Regions from separate parts of the Brevibacillus sp. WF146 genome, predicted to be linked through region 3. Evidence: predicted binding sites of a transcription regulator. Region 3 holds the regulator's gene; each other region holds the start of a gene.

Region 1 (4,882 bases), 730 kb from region 3:
TCGCCATGATCGCGGCGCGAAGGTAACGTGCGGTCTGCGCGCCCGCCTCGTCGGTCGCCGTGTTAAAGAACGAGATGATCGCGTTAGCCAGTCGGTTTCTGGCGCGTGGCGACCGGTTGATCTCGCAGAAATCGAGCGCGAACGGAGCCGTGCCGTCAATGCGTATCCGGGTAACGCGGTCACTCGGTAACGCGGCCGCCACCATATCGCCGATCTGGCCTTTCGCGGGGTCTATCGCAAGGCCACCGAAACCATTACGGACTGCCTCGACGATAAGGTTCGCGCCGAACGTGGTTTTGCCGCTGCCCATTCCGCCGATCACTACGCGTGGCAAGCATAGCTCGTCGTAATTGTCCGTCGGCATGTATACCGTTTGTGCCGCGCCTTTGTGCGTTACCGTGCCCAACCGTAGGCCGCCCGCCGATATCTCCGCCGGTATGCCGGTTTCAAGCAGTCGGACGTTCTCGATATGATAACGCTCCTGCAACGGTCGCGTCGGCAACAGGAACAGGCGGGAGACCTCCGGTATACTCATGTAATCGCGAGCAAGCCGGAGCCCTACCGTGCGCTCCCGCATCTTCCGCCACGTACGGTCTACGTCGGTTTCATGCGCGACGAAATGGTTGTCTCCGTCCAGTTCGCGGAATGCCATCGTAACCATCCGCATGACCGCTTTCGCCCGCGCCTTATCCGCGCACACAACACCTATACGCACCGTTACGTCGTACGCGTCCCCTCGCGTCTTGTTCAGCGTTTCCGACCGGAGTTTGCCGTCGCGGAGGATGACCGCGCGCTCTCCGCCGTCGATGTTGATCGGCTCCGGTTCCTCGCCCGTCATGAGTTCGGTTACAATCGAAATCGCGCCGAGGACCGTTTTGGTCGCGAGTTTGAGTGCCGTACGTCCCGCCGTTCGCTTGTTCAGCGCGAATTTCTGCGGCATCTCGCCCGCCTTGAATCGTTCGTACGCTTGCGCTGCGCCTTCGTACCAGTCTTTCTCGGCCGGGACCGCGAGCATCTGCACGTAAACCGCGTCGCCTTCGTCAAGCGCGTTGATCGTTTCGAGGAGTGACGCCAAGAACGATATTTCGCGCCGGTCCACACGAATCGCGAACATGTAATGGTAGTTCATTTCGAGCGTCGCCGTTACGTCCGGGCGCGCGATGAACGGATCGGCTACCTCCGTATTTGTGACGTTCGGCCACGTTGATTCGATGGCCTTGCGCGCGATCGATTCGTATTCCCGCAGGACGGTAACGGTGAATGACGTTCCTTCACGTTGCAGGACCGTCTCAAACGAAACAAAAGGCGCGCGTTCGATGCGGCGTTTGCCGGAGTTCCACCGTTCGAGTGGCGATTGGTAAACGCAGAGTGTTTGCGCGAACTGCTCGACGGATTCGTTATTCAGGCGTGAGTCTGGCGTTATCCGTAGGTGGACGAACGGGGTTACCGCGCTACCATCGCCTTGCCCACGCCCACGAGTATCTGCATGATCGCCGGGGCGAACTGCATCCCCACGTAGCCCACCGCCGCCCACTTGAGCATCGACAGGCCCTTCGACCGCTGCCCGACCATTATCAGGAGAAAGCCGCCGCATATCATTAGGAACGCAATTGGGTACGACACCCCCTGCGCCAACTGTATGATCGGATCGAACGCGCCGATGATCTTGTCGGCAATCCCCGCCGCCTCCGCGTGCTCCAATCGCAACGCGTATACCGCCGTTGCCCCCGCCAGGAGAGCGCTTAGTTTCCGTTTCTGCCGCGCAGTTAATACGCTCCCCATCTCGTCGAAAAAATCGCGCCACGGTATCACCTCGGTCTTTTGTCGCCGAAATCTCGGCAGAGCTACCGAATAAAACACGGTATAACACTCCTCTCGTTTGGCGATACTACGCGTATCCATAACGTTAGGAGGTCGTGAAATGCCGTTTCTCGTCTACGCTGGATACGCGCTTGTTGCCAGTGGAACCGGACTCCTCGCGCTGAAACTTATCGTTGATTTTACGCGATAGGCTACCGTTCTTTGGCGCAGCGACTGCAAAGATTTCCTGTTCCTATTCCGATCTCAACTCCGCACCGGGTGCAATATAGCACAAAGAGAATGATCATGTGACGCTCCCCCTTCGTTTTCAATCGTAAACCAACGTGTCACCTTCGACCCGACACCGCACTTTAAACCGTTCCTCAACGTTATGCTGCCGCTGCACGAACTCGACGATGTTGGCGTTGTTGACGCACAGCTTAACGAGATAGTGCGCGAACGTGGTCGGATGCTTCCGGCACGCGTGCGCAAGGCGTTCGAGTTTCGCGTTCGTATCGTCGTCGGGCGATAGGTTAATGCGTTTTCGTTTCGGCACGCTAACCACCTCCTCGTCGTAACCTTACGCGGTTACTACGTTACCTATGCGCGTCCCGAAAATAAAAAACGAGCCCTGGCGCGGGTTTTTACCGTACCAGGGCCGTATTATTTCGATATGCAGACTCTTCCCCAACGCTGTGCCTACGCAATCAGCGTATGTGCGGGCGCGCTGGAATATGTACGTCCGAGCGAAATTTTTTCGTGGTTACGCGGTCACTTCGTTACACTCACGACATCCTCAACGCGAATCCACACGGAATCCCAAACGTTCACGAGTTTGAACATCCGCCTATTCGCGTCAATCTCTTTGACCACGCCCCATGCCGTTTCAAACACGCCAAGGCCACGGCTCACCTCGCGGAACCACTTAACGGTAATCGCGTAATCGTACTGCGTGCTGTCGTAAATGCGGAAGCACATCTCGCCAAAATCGTCCTCATCAACGGTAGGGCGCGGTTCGAGGCCCCGTTCCGCATTCATCCGCTGAATCTCCGCCTTGTGTTCCGGCAGGATAATCCGCATGCTGCCGAATAGATCGTTAATTTTCGTTCTCTTCAACGTGATCCCTCCCGATAATATACGAACATTTGTTCTTATTGTAATCGGAAGCGACTCCGTTATGCAATAGCGTGAGAAAAACAAATCATACAGAATACAACAACTGTCTTTTGGCTTGATTACACACACAGCCATCTGGATACAGGTGATCCCGAATCTTGACTAACGAAAGAGTGTTTATGTGCCACTTACAAGTTGTACGAGCTTTTTGTAGCTTTGTCTCACTTGCACTCAATTGAATTAGAAAATCGCGCAGCTTGGAGACGAACTCTTCCGTACCCGTTACCTCCAGTCTGAGACAAGTATTCCCGTGTCTATTTTGATACGAAAAGAGGCTAGCGTGGGTGTCACAGTAACCGCGGACAAAATCAACTGTTGCGCGAAACGGTAGATGATCCGGGAAGCCCATGTGATGTAGCGATGATATCAGTTTATAGTCGTAGCACTCAATAAAATGCATCCCCCTCTCGTTCGGCCCCCACTCTGCATATCTGTTGAGAAATGGCTTGATTGTTTCCAACTCGCTTGCGTTTGATGATGAAAACAGAAGCGCCAAGCCCGAACGTGCTGTCGATTTGACCAACGTAGCTGTCCCAACAATGCACCCTAGAAGGTAGTCGGGTATCTCGTAGAAACCGTTCCGCTCGTGGTACAACTGCAAAAACCTGTCGACTGCATGATTGTAGCTTCCGTATAGCTTTTTTAAAACTTTAACCCCGGATACTTCCCGTTTACTAGCTTCTTTGATGTAGTCCCGCATACGAGGGCGCCTGTCCTCTCGACGCAGCAAATCTTCGAATACTTGGTACACCGCCTCTTCCACGGCTTACTCCTCCACTTCCACGAAGTCAATCAAATCACTGATTTGCACACGTACTCCTTTCTCACGCCAGATTGCGTTAGCGATCTTTTCCAAGTGCTCTAAATCAACGCGTTGCAGTGATGTCCTTTCTCCTGACTTCCACCTGTATCCATGCTCCAGCTGGCTAACAGCATTGGGACGCAGCCCAGCCATATCAGCCAGATCCTTCTGACTGCTGATTCCTAGCCGTTCGCGCAGCTCCGCAATCTTTATTACGCATTTCAGCCGTTTCATTGGATCACCTCGGATAAATCATATCGTATATACAATATTTTTTCAAGAAAAAGGGTTTACAAATATCGTTTATGCGATATAATAAGGATAGATAAACCAATGAGGTGAACGGATATGAAAATTTTCTTTCGGGTACAACAGAGAGCGTATGAGATTACCCCGGAATCGGTAAGCTGGCCTTGGTTGTGGAAGTCACTAGAAGAGGCGAAACAAGGTGAGATCGACCGTGCACTGGAGTACATTGTAGACGACGAGTTAATTGAAGAGATTGAGGCTATTGAAGATCTCGACGAACGATGGGAAACAGCTTTAGAAAAAGCGGGCTTGGAAACGGGTATCAAGAACGGAGTTTCCTGCTTTGAAGATCCGGAGAAATTGGTGGACTACTTCGAGTCTCGCGGCGGCGTGGACGACGAAATTGCTTATGTGCTGATCTTCAAGGGTCGTTTCGTCGAAGTTGGGGAAGACGGGGAAGATATCGCAAAGTTTGTGGAAGAGGTTGAACGTGTGGATTGGTCTGACTTTAAGGCAAACATCGATATGTACATAGAAAAGTATGTCGGATAAGTGTAAACCCGCTGTCGGGATACCGGCAGAGGACTGCTGCCTTGCCAGTTGGTAACGATGTTACCGCGTAGGGTATCGGTCCGACCCGGTTGAGTTGGCGGCGGTATCGCGCCAGAACGATGGATTCCCGGTATAACACGCTCCTTTCCGTTAGAGCGTAACACGACCGTTTGGGACAAAAAAAATAACGCCCCGGCGGCGGAGAGTTTCCGCTACCAGGGCGTAGTTTATTCGTTTTTCGCGCGGGCGGCATCGACGCTTGCTTCCGCAAACATGTAGACCGCACACGAGCCGATCGCGCCG
Region 2 (4,882 bases), 900 kb from region 3:
CAAGTCGGCCGAACCGTAGTCGTGCAGAATGCGGTTGATCAAGGTCGACTTGCCGACGTTGGTGACCCCAACGATGTAGACGTCCCGCCCGCGCCGCAACTCGCCGATCCGCGCCAGGAGCTCGTCGATGTTGACGCCTTTTTGCGCGCTGACCAGGATGACGTCCGCCGGGCGCAGTCCGCGCTCTTTCGCCTCGTGCTGCATCCAGTTGCGGACGCGGTTCAGGTTGATGTTTTTGGGCAGCAGATCCACCTTGTTGCCGACCAGCAAAATGGGGTTCTTGCCGACAAAACGGGGCAAGCCCCTCAGCCACGACCCCTGGAAGTCGAAGATGTCGACCACCATCACCACGAGGCTGTCGGTCGCGCCGATGCCGTGCAGAATCCGCAAGAAGTCGTCGTCCTCCATGCTGACCGGCGCCACTTCATTGTAGTGCTTGATCCGGAAACAGCGCTGGCAGATGACGGTTTCCCGGGCGAGGGCCGACGCCGGCGCGTACCCCGGCCGTTTCGGGTCCTCCGTCTGAATGGCCACGCCGCAGCCTGCGCACGTCCCCGGCGTTTGTTCGTTCACGATTTTGTCTTCCACGTAATCATTCCTTTCCTGCGCATCCAGTATAACGCCACCCGTTCCATCCGGCGGTTGATCCGCGTCCAAAACCCGTCCGTCTCGGCAACGGGGACGACTAGGATGGTATGAAAACCGAGCCGGTTGCCTCCCAGCACGTCGGTAAACAACTGGTCGCCGATCACAACCGTCTCCGCGATCGTCACGTTCATGTCCCGGACCGCCTGCAAAAAGGCGCGGCGGGACGGCTTGCGCGCCGCGCAGATGAACCGGACCCCCAACGGGGCGCAGAAGCGGTCCACCCTGTCCTGATTGTTGTTGGACACGACCGTCACCTGGATGCCTGCCTCATTCAGCCGTTTCAGCCAGGCTTCCACCTCGGGGGTGGCGTGCGGCCTGTCCCACTCCACCAGGGTGTTGTCCAGGTCGGTAATGACCGCGCGTATGTGTCTTTTCCGCAGTTGATCTATGTCAATATGATGGATGGACTCCACAAACTGGTCCGGCATCAGCTTCTCCAGAAACACGGGGCACCTCCAACACGGCCTGACGAGAACCGCGATTTCGGCACCTACTATACCACACTCCGCCACCGGCTTGCAAAAGTTTCAATCCGCGTCCGAAAACAATCTGCGAGGCAGCGCGGCGTCACCGCCCGAGACGGTGAATTCCCGATTCCGCTTCTACCGCTTCCTCCATGCTCTTCCATGAAAACAGCGTCAACTGCTCGTACCGCTGTTCCGCCGGCGGCGCAAAGTTGGAGAAGCCGACGCCGACGAGGCGCACCCCCGGGGAGTAGTCGAACGCGTCCAGCAGCTCTTCCAGCAGTTCGGCCCAGTTTGCGCCGGGGGCGGCCTTGCGCTGTTTGGTCCTGAGGGTGAAGTCGGCGTATTTGATTTTCAGCGTCAGGGTTTGCGGGACGACTCCCTCCCGCCTCACATCCTGCTCCGCCTCCGCCAGCAGAGCAGCGGCCACGGGAGCGACCGCCTCGCGGTCGTGCAGGTCAAACGGCAGCGTTGTCTCGCGGCTCAGCGATTTGGGAGCCCGCTCCGTCACGATCTCCCGGTCGTCCACGCCCCGGGCCCGGTAGTACAGCGCCTGCCCGAACTTGCCGAACAACTGCACCACTTCGTCCAGGGAAAGCCGCCAAAAGTCTTCCACGGTGTGAATGCCCTTTCTCGCCAGCAGCTCCTGCGATTTTTTGCCCACTCCGTGCAGCGTCCCGACGGGCAGCGGCCGCAGCACCTCCAGCGCCTGATCCGGCCGGATGACGACAAAGGCGTCCGGCTTTTTCAAATCGCTGGCGATCTTGGCGAGGGACATGTTGTAGGAGAGGCCGACGCTGCAGGTCAACCCGGTTTCACTCTGAATCCGCCGCTTGATCTCCCGGGCGACGGGAACGGCGTTGTCGTAGCCGGAGACGTCCAGGTACGCCTCATCCAGTCCCACGGTTTGATAGCGATCCGTATAGGCGGCAAACACCTCGCGGATCTCCGCCGATTTTTCCGCGTAGCGCTCGTAGCGAACCGGCAGAAACACGCCGTGCGGACATTTTTTGCGGGCCAGCGCCATCGGCATCGCGGACCGCACCCCGTATTTTCGCGCTTCGTAGCTGCAGGTGGACACCACGCCGCGGTTTCCCGTGCCGCCGACGATCACCGGCCGGCCGCGCAGTTCCGGGTGGTCCAACTGTTCCACACTGGCAAAAAACGCGTCAATGTCCAGGTGCAGGATCTTCTTCACGGGAGATACCACCAAACATACATTCTCATACCGCTATTATCGTCCTTTTTCCAGCCGGATGCAAGATACAGCCGCCTGCCGCGGACGGATGCCGACGCTGTGCGAGCCGCCTTTTCCGCCGCCGCTTTGACGAAAAAACCGCCCTTCCCGAGAGAAGAGCGGTTTGCGTTTTTGTTTTTCTATCTTCCGCAATGCCTGCAGCGGCTGACGCCTTACCGGGCCAGCGCCTTCACCTGACGCGCCTTGTTGACGAACGCTTCCGCCAGCTTCAGCATCGTGTCGTCGTGCGCCCACATGCGCTCCGGATGCCACTGCACGCCCACGTGCAGCCCGTCGAGGCTTTCAATCGCCTCAATCACCCCGTCAGCGGCCACCCCTGTCACCTTGAACCCGGGGGCCACGTCTTTCACCGCCTGATGATGCGACGTATTGACGAGGATTTCCGTCTTGCCCAATGCTTCCGCCACAAACCCCGGCTGAAGCGTGACCTTGTGCGCTCCGTATTGGCGCGAACCTTTTTGCGCGTGTTGAAAGGCACCCGGCACCTGGCTCGGGATGTCCTGGATCAATGTGCCGCCGCACGCCACGTTCAGGATCTGCATGCCGCGGCAGATGCCGAGAATCGGCTTCTTCAGCTCCAGAGCCAGTTTGATCACCGCCAGCTCCGCCAGGTCCCGTTCGTACTCCACTTCCCCCAGCCCCTGCAGCGGCTCTTCGCCGTACAGATGGGGGGCGGGATCGTCTCCGCCGGTGAGGATCAGGCCGTCCAGCGATTCCACCATCGCGCGGAACGGCGCGTCCGGAACCGTCATCAGCGGCAGGATGAACGGAATCCCGCCTGTGCGGGCCACCCCGTCCACATAGCCGGAACCCACGTAGAAGAACTGGTCGAGGTTGTTGTTGGGAAAGTACATTTTGGTACACGCTACGCCAATGATCGGACGCACGAGCGGTCACTCCTTGTTATTTCTTTTCGTTGGATGCGTATTTGAAGTCGATGAAGCCGAGCGGGTCGACCACGACGTCTTTTACCGTGTCCTGCTTCACCCACGCGTAGGTGAAGTAGTAAATCGGCATCGCCGGCATTTCGTCCATGACGATGGCGTCCGCCTTTTTCAGGATTTCGTTGCGCTTCGCCGGGTCTGCTTCTTTTGCCGACTGGTCCAGCAGGGCGAGGAATTCCTTGTTTTCCCACTTGGACGTGTTCAGCCCGCCCTTGAAGACCTCGAAGAAGTTGATCGGGTCGTTGAAGTCGCCGATCCAGCTTGCCCGGCCGATTTGGAAGTTGCCTGCCTTCATCTGCTCGCGGTGAACCTTGTTTTCCTTGTTGACCAGTTTGACTTCGATGCCGAACGCCTTTCTCCACTGGTCTTGAATGACGGTCGCGATGCGCTGGTTCACTTCCGTCGTGTTGTACGACAGCGTGATCTCCGGCAGTTTGGAGATGCCCAGTTCCTTCATCCCTTCCGCGAGCAGCTTTTTCGCGGTCTCCACGTCGCCGTCCTTGAAGTAGCCGTCCGGATTGAACGCCATCGTCGGCGGCAGGATGCCGAGCGCCGGCGTGCTCTTGTACGGCACGACATTCTCGGAGATTTCCTTGCGGTTAACCGCGTACGCGAAGGCTTGGCGGATCTTCTTGTTGGAGAACGGAGGCTGGGTCGTATTGAAAACGTACCAGTACGTACCGGCGGTCGCCTGGGTTTGCATTTTGCCCGAGTCCTTCAGCGCATCCAGCGCGTCAAGCGGCAAGTCGCCCAGCGGCGAGCCCGCCCAATCCAGATCGCCTTTCTCGAACATGGACAGCTCGGTGTTGGCGTCTTCGATCATGTTGATCGTCAGCTTGGACAGCTTGACGGCATCCTTGTCCCAGTAGGACTCGTTTTTCTCCAGTTCGATGACCGACTTGTGCTCCCACTTTTTCAGTACGAACGGACCGTTCCCCACGTACGTGTCGGGGCTGCCCGCCCAGTTTTTGTTGGCTTCCACCACTTTCTTGTTGACGGGGAAGTAGGTGACGGAGGCGACCAACTGCGGGAAGAACGGCGCCGGGTTTTCCAGCGTGACGACCAGCGTCTTGTCGTCCGTTGCCTTTACCCCCACGTCTTCCGCCTTGGCCTTGCCCGCATTGTACGCCTGCCCGTTTTTCAGATAGTAGAGCTGGTATGCGTAGCCCGATGCCGTCTCCGGGTTGAGCACCCGTTTCCAGGCGTATTCAAAGTCGTGAGCCGTGACCGGATCGCCGTTGGACCACTTGCTGTCGCGCAGATGGAACGTGTAGGTCAGTCCGTCCGGAGACACTTCGTACTTCTCGGCGACTGCTTCCTTGAGCTGGCCGTTTGCGTCGAGGCGCAGCAGACCGTCAAACGCCGCGCGGGCCACTGACATGGACGGAATGTCTTCCGCCAGTCCCGGGTCAATCGTGCTGGGGTCACCCGTATTCAGGTTGACGCGCAGTTCCTGCGCGGCTGCCTGCTGCCCCTGCGCGGCTGGCGTATCCGCGGGTTTGGCCGCGTCTTGCGGGCCATTCCCTCCACAGCCGGCAAAAGCGAGGCTGGACAGAAGAACAGCGCAA
Region 3 (4,882 bases):
CCGGCATCCTGCACCATGCCCGCGGATTTGCGGCCATCACCAATCCGCTGGTGAACTCCTACAAGCGTCTGGTGCCCGGCTATGAAGCGCCGTGCTACGTGGCCTGGTCGGCGAAAAACCGTTCGCCGCTGGTACGCATCCCGGCTTCCCGCGGTTTGAGCACGCGGATCGAAGTGCGCAACCCGGACCCGGCTGCCAACCCGTACCTGGCCCTCGCCGTCATGCTGAAAGCAGGGCTGAACGGCATCAAGAACAAAATGGAGCTGCCCGCAGCGGTGGATCGCAACATCTACGTGATGACCGAGGAAGAGCGCGAAGCTGCCGGCATCGAAAGCCTGCCGGCTACCTTGAAGGAAGCGATCGAGTGCCTGAAGGCCGATCCGGTCATCTGCGAAGCGCTGGGCGAGCATGCCCTGATCCACTTCATCGAGGCGAAAGAAATCGAATGGGATATGTTCCGCACCCGCGTCCACGATTGGGAGCGCGAACAGTACATGACCACCTATTGATCGGCATACAACGAAAAAAGAACCTGGTGACGGATGACGTCATCAGGTTCTTTTTTGTATGAGTTCCGCCAGCTCCGCGTCGCTGAACCGTTCCCACTCCAGCAGGGCTTGATAGGGATCGTCGCCGGGAATGCCGAAATAGCGGGCGAACGCAGGCTCCGTTTTCATTCCGTTCCGCTTCAGCTCCCGGATACCCTCTCTGGCCTGTTCGCCGGAGAGGGCCAGCAGGCGGGCCTCCATCACCATGTGGCGGTAGGCGTTTTGCCGATCGGCGGGTACGGGCTGGGCGAACAGTTCGAACGCAAATCCGCCGTGCCAAAAGGAAGTGACGCTGGACGGCACGCCGTTGACGTCACAGCGTTGCTGGGAAAAGCCGTCCTGCCGGCCAAACGCATCGCGAACGAAGCGATCGAATGCGTCCAAATCGCTCGCGCAGCAGATCACGTCCAGATCGCTGTCCGCCACGTCGATGTCCAGCGGAATCGTTCCCGCCAGCACCGGCTGGTATGCCTGAAGCCGCTCCATGATGCCCAAGCGGTGGATGGCCTCCCAGGCGGCGCGCTGTCGGGGGGTTCCCGCTTGCAGATACGTGAGGTCGTGCCAGTTGTTCACCTCAGTCTTCCTCCTGCGGGGGAAGCGTTTTGACAAACAGGACGCGGTCATGCCCCCGGCCGTCGTAATTGGATTCTGTCAGCGCCGTCCGCCCGTACCGCCGGGGTTCGGACGGGGCTGATCAGGCAACAATGTGGACAAGGATGAAAAGAATGATGCAACGGATGGCGCCCTGATCCGTATATCCTTACAGAAAGGAGTGTACCCGATGGAGATACTGCTGTGGATCGTCATCGTGGCGTTGTTTGTCGCAAGCATCGCCGGTATTTTTCTGCCGGTTTTGCCGGATACGATATTGCTGTGGGCAGGGTTCCTGCTGTACCACTTTGTCCTCGCCGAACCGGGAGCCGGGCTGCCGGCGTCGTTCTGGTGGGGGATGGCGGTGCTGAGCGTGCTGCTGTACGGAGCCGATTTGCTGACCAATATGTACTTCGTGAAGCGGTACGGCGGTTCCAAGTGGTCGTCGATTGCCGCGGCGGTCGGCATTTTTCTCGGGATTTTCCTGTTTCCGCCGTTCGGGATGCTGATCCTGCCGTTCCTGTTTGTGGTGCTGGTGGAGCTGTTCGTCTCCAACCAACCGCTCGAGCGGGCGGTTAAGGCGGGCGTGGGATCGCTTGTCGGATTTCTCGGCAGCGCGGTCGTCAAGGTCGTCCTGCAAATCGTGATGATCATTTGGTTCTTCATCGCCGCCTTGTAGGCCCGTGAATCGAATGGGCAGCGGGATGCAACCCCTGCCCCGGATCGTTCCGGTCTGACCGCGACGATACACAGAAAGGAGCCCGTATCTTTCGCCTACGGTCGGGAAAGATACGGGCTCCTCCTTTTGCTAGTGAATCAACCGGTACACCCCGATCACTTTCCCCAGAATCGTGACCGAGTCCAGAATGATCGGTTCCATCGTGGAGTTTTCCGGCTGCAGGCGGAAGTGGTTTTTTTCCTTGAAGAAGCGCTTGACGGTGGCTTCGTCCTCATCGGTCATGGCCACGACGATGTCGCCGTTGTTGGCCACGTTTTGCTGGCGCACGATGACGTAGTCGCCGTCGAGGATGCCCGCCTCGATCATGCTGTCGCCCGACACGCGGAGCATGTACACCTTGTCCGAGGTGACGATGTGCTCCGGCAGGGGAAAGTAATCCTCGACGTGTTCCACCGCCGTAATCGGCTGCCCTGCCGTTACCTTCCCGATGACGGGCACACGAACGACGGATTCTTCGAAGTCCTCCTGGTAGCGGTCGCCATCGGTCAACAGCTCAATCGCGCGCGGCTTGGTGGGATCGCGCCGGATCAGCCCCTTCTTTTCCAGCCGGGCCAGGTGACCGTGGACGGTGGAGCTGGAGGCCAGCCCGACGGCCTCGCCGATTTCCCGAACGGACGGAGGATACCCCTTGTCGCGGACTTCCTTGCGAATGAAGTCGATAATGGCTTGTTGTCTATTGGATAGCTTGGACATGGACCACACCCCTGTTTTCTCGAACATGTTTTCTATATTATACCATGGGATCTTGCGTTCGACAAACATAAGTTCGATTTCAACTTGACACAAAACACATGTTCGCATTATGATGAGAACAAGACGATAGAACGTATGTTTGCAGGGGGATGGTATCATGCATGCAATTTCCGCACACAACCGCTTTGCCAAAAAACCGGAGCGCCGCAGCCGCATCGGTGTGACACGCGGTCAAGCATTGGTGTTTTTCGTGGTATTCTCTCTCTTTTTTTACTTCTTGACAGAACTTGTGTTCGCATCCGAGTCGGCGTCGGTCGTTCCCGTGAAGGAAGTGACGGTTCAGCCGGGGGACAGCTTGTGGAAAATTGCCGTCCAGTACCAGGACGAAGCCGGCATGGAAGTGCGTGAACTGGTGTACGCGATCAAAAAGATGAACCGGCTGGACAACTCCAACATTTACCCCGGACAGCGCCTGGCTGTTCCCGTCGGAGAGTAGACGGCAGCGCAGGCAGCGGAGCAGGCCCAAGTTTTCCTTTCGTTTGCGTTGTGCCGCCGATGTGTTATAATAGAGCGGCATTACCGAGAGTAGGGGGAGAGGCTGTGGTAACCGACGCGGAAATCAAACGGATCAACGAGTTGGCCAAGAAATCCCGCGAAGAGGGCCTGACCGACGAAGAAAAACAGGAGCAGCAGGCGCTGCGGCGCAAGTACATCGATGCTGTCAAGGCGTCCCTGCGGGCCAACCTGGAATCGATCCGCTATGTGGAAGATCTTGAAGACAACGGTCCCAAACATTAAGATAACGTGTACTGGCACAGGAAGGCATCCACGCATGACGCTTGGATGTCTTTTTCTACGACGATATGGGCCGAACAGGGAGGAATGCGCATGTCGTGGCTGGTTGTCGCAGTGGGCGGCGCCGTGGGATCAATCATGCGGTACGGATTGGGCTTGGTGATGAACCAGCCGGGCTGGCCGGCAGGTACGTGGGCGGCCAACGTTGTGGGTTCGTTTTGCATCGGGCTCTTATACGCCTGGGGAAAGGAGCGGGGGTTTCTCTCACCGGAGCTGTACCTGCTCTTCACCACCGGGCTGTTGGGCGGCTTTACGACCTTTTCCACCTTTTCTCTGGAGGTGGTCACCTTTTTCGGAGACGGGAACATCGGACGCGGATTGGCGTATGTGCTGCTCAGCGCAGGCATTGGCCTGTTGGCCTGCGGAGCCGGGGTCTGGCTGGGCCGGCATGTGGGCTGAGCCAGCCGCGTTCGAAGCGAAAGGAGGATGGACGTGACGATTCGGCATCCGGATTACGAACGGGAACAAAAACGGCTGGATGAAACGGTGTCCGCCATCGAACGGGAGATCGAGATGCTGCGCGAAGAAGTTCGGGAAGTGACCGACGACTACGTGAAGCAGGTGGTCGCTTACAAAAAGGCCAAGGAACTGCGGTATCTGGAAGACCAAGGGAAGGACAAACCGTACTTCGGCCGGGTGGACTTTCTCAAGGACGAGACGTACGAGCTGGACATCGTCTATATCGGCAAGCGCGGGATCGTCCGGAGCGATACGTTTGATGCGCTGGTCGTGGACTGGCGCGCTCCGATTGCCGGCCTCTACTACAGCGGCGAGAGCAAGGACGCCTTCTACCGGACCGACAAGGGCATCGTCCGCGGAGAAGTTCGCCTGAAGCGGAACTTTGCCATCGAAAAGGGGAAGATTACCGGAATCTACGACGGGGCGGTCAAGGAGACGATCCACCGGGAAATGGGCCATCCCGACGAATTTCTCCAGGAAGGGTTTATCGATGAGTTTCTCGCCGCCAATCTGAACCAGACAAACGACAGCCGGCTGAAGGACATCGTGGCGACCATCCAGGCCGAACAAAACGACATCATTCGGGCGGACAAAGACCGTCCCATCGTCGTCCAAGGGGTGGCCGGGAGCGGGAAGACCACTATCGCGCTGCACCGCCTCTCCTACCTGATTTACAACTACCAGGACTCGATGATGTCGAAAAAATTCATGGTGTTTGCGCCGAACCGCCTGTTTCTCACTTACATATCGGACGTGCTTCCGGAACTGGGTGTGGATGACGTCCAGCAGGCCACGTTTCTGGACTGGGCGGCCAAGCTGGTCAAGCCGCTTCTGCCCAAAGGCTGGCGCATCACCGACCCGCAGAAGCTGCTGCGCCTGTTTTTCGAGGAAGGACAGGACCGGCGGGAACGGGAGATGACGCAAAACCGCCTGCGGTTCAAAGGCTCACTCGCCTGCAAGGCCGCCTTGGACAGCTATCTGCGCTACCTGGCGGAGA

Evidence for each region. Region 3 encodes LexA, which represses DNA repair genes until DNA is damaged. Its sites were predicted from a motif close to CGAACATATGTTCG; they were not measured.
Region 1: the regulator LexA is predicted to act here: its motif matches at 2,939-2,952, upstream of A6764_RS14955 (YolD-like family protein).
Region 2: the regulator LexA is predicted to act here: its motif matches at 2,323-2,336, upstream of A6764_RS15900 (DNA polymerase IV).

Annotation. Positions count from the first base shown of each region.
Region 1 covers NZ_CP109943.1:3,016,266-3,021,147, forward strand. The annotation lists gene A6764_RS14940 (ATP-binding protein) at 1-1,129, opposite strand, end outside; gene A6764_RS14945 (hypothetical protein) at 1,444-1,860, opposite strand; gene A6764_RS14950 (hypothetical protein) at 2,129-2,356, opposite strand; gene A6764_RS14955 (YolD-like family protein) at 2,572-2,916, opposite strand; gene A6764_RS14960 (helix-turn-helix domain-containing protein) at 3,743-4,012, opposite strand; gene A6764_RS14965 (hypothetical protein) at 4,127-4,579, shown strand; gene A6764_RS14970 (hypothetical protein) at 4,807-4,882, opposite strand, start outside.
Region 2 covers NZ_CP109943.1:3,187,048-3,191,929, forward strand. The annotation lists gene yqeH (ribosome biogenesis GTPase YqeH) at 1-573, opposite strand, end outside; gene A6764_RS15895 (YqeG family HAD IIIA-type phosphatase) at 570-1,094, opposite strand; gene A6764_RS15900 (DNA polymerase IV) at 1,216-2,310, opposite strand; gene A6764_RS15905 (gamma-glutamyl-gamma-aminobutyrate hydrolase family protein) at 2,523-3,257, opposite strand; gene A6764_RS15910 (peptide ABC transporter substrate-binding protein) at 3,274-4,882, opposite strand, start outside.
Region 3 covers NZ_CP109943.1:2,290,507-2,295,388, forward strand. The annotation lists gene glnA (type I glutamate--ammonia ligase) at 1-509, shown strand, start outside; gene A6764_RS11335 (DUF4269 domain-containing protein) at 552-1,121, opposite strand; gene A6764_RS11340 (DUF456 domain-containing protein) at 1,330-1,818, shown strand; gene lexA (transcriptional repressor LexA) at 1,948-2,571, opposite strand; gene A6764_RS11350 (cell division suppressor protein YneA) at 2,729-3,067, shown strand; gene A6764_RS11355 (DUF896 domain-containing protein) at 3,172-3,369, shown strand; gene crcB (fluoride efflux transporter CrcB) at 3,460-3,825, shown strand; gene A6764_RS11365 (HelD family protein) at 3,859-4,882, shown strand, end outside.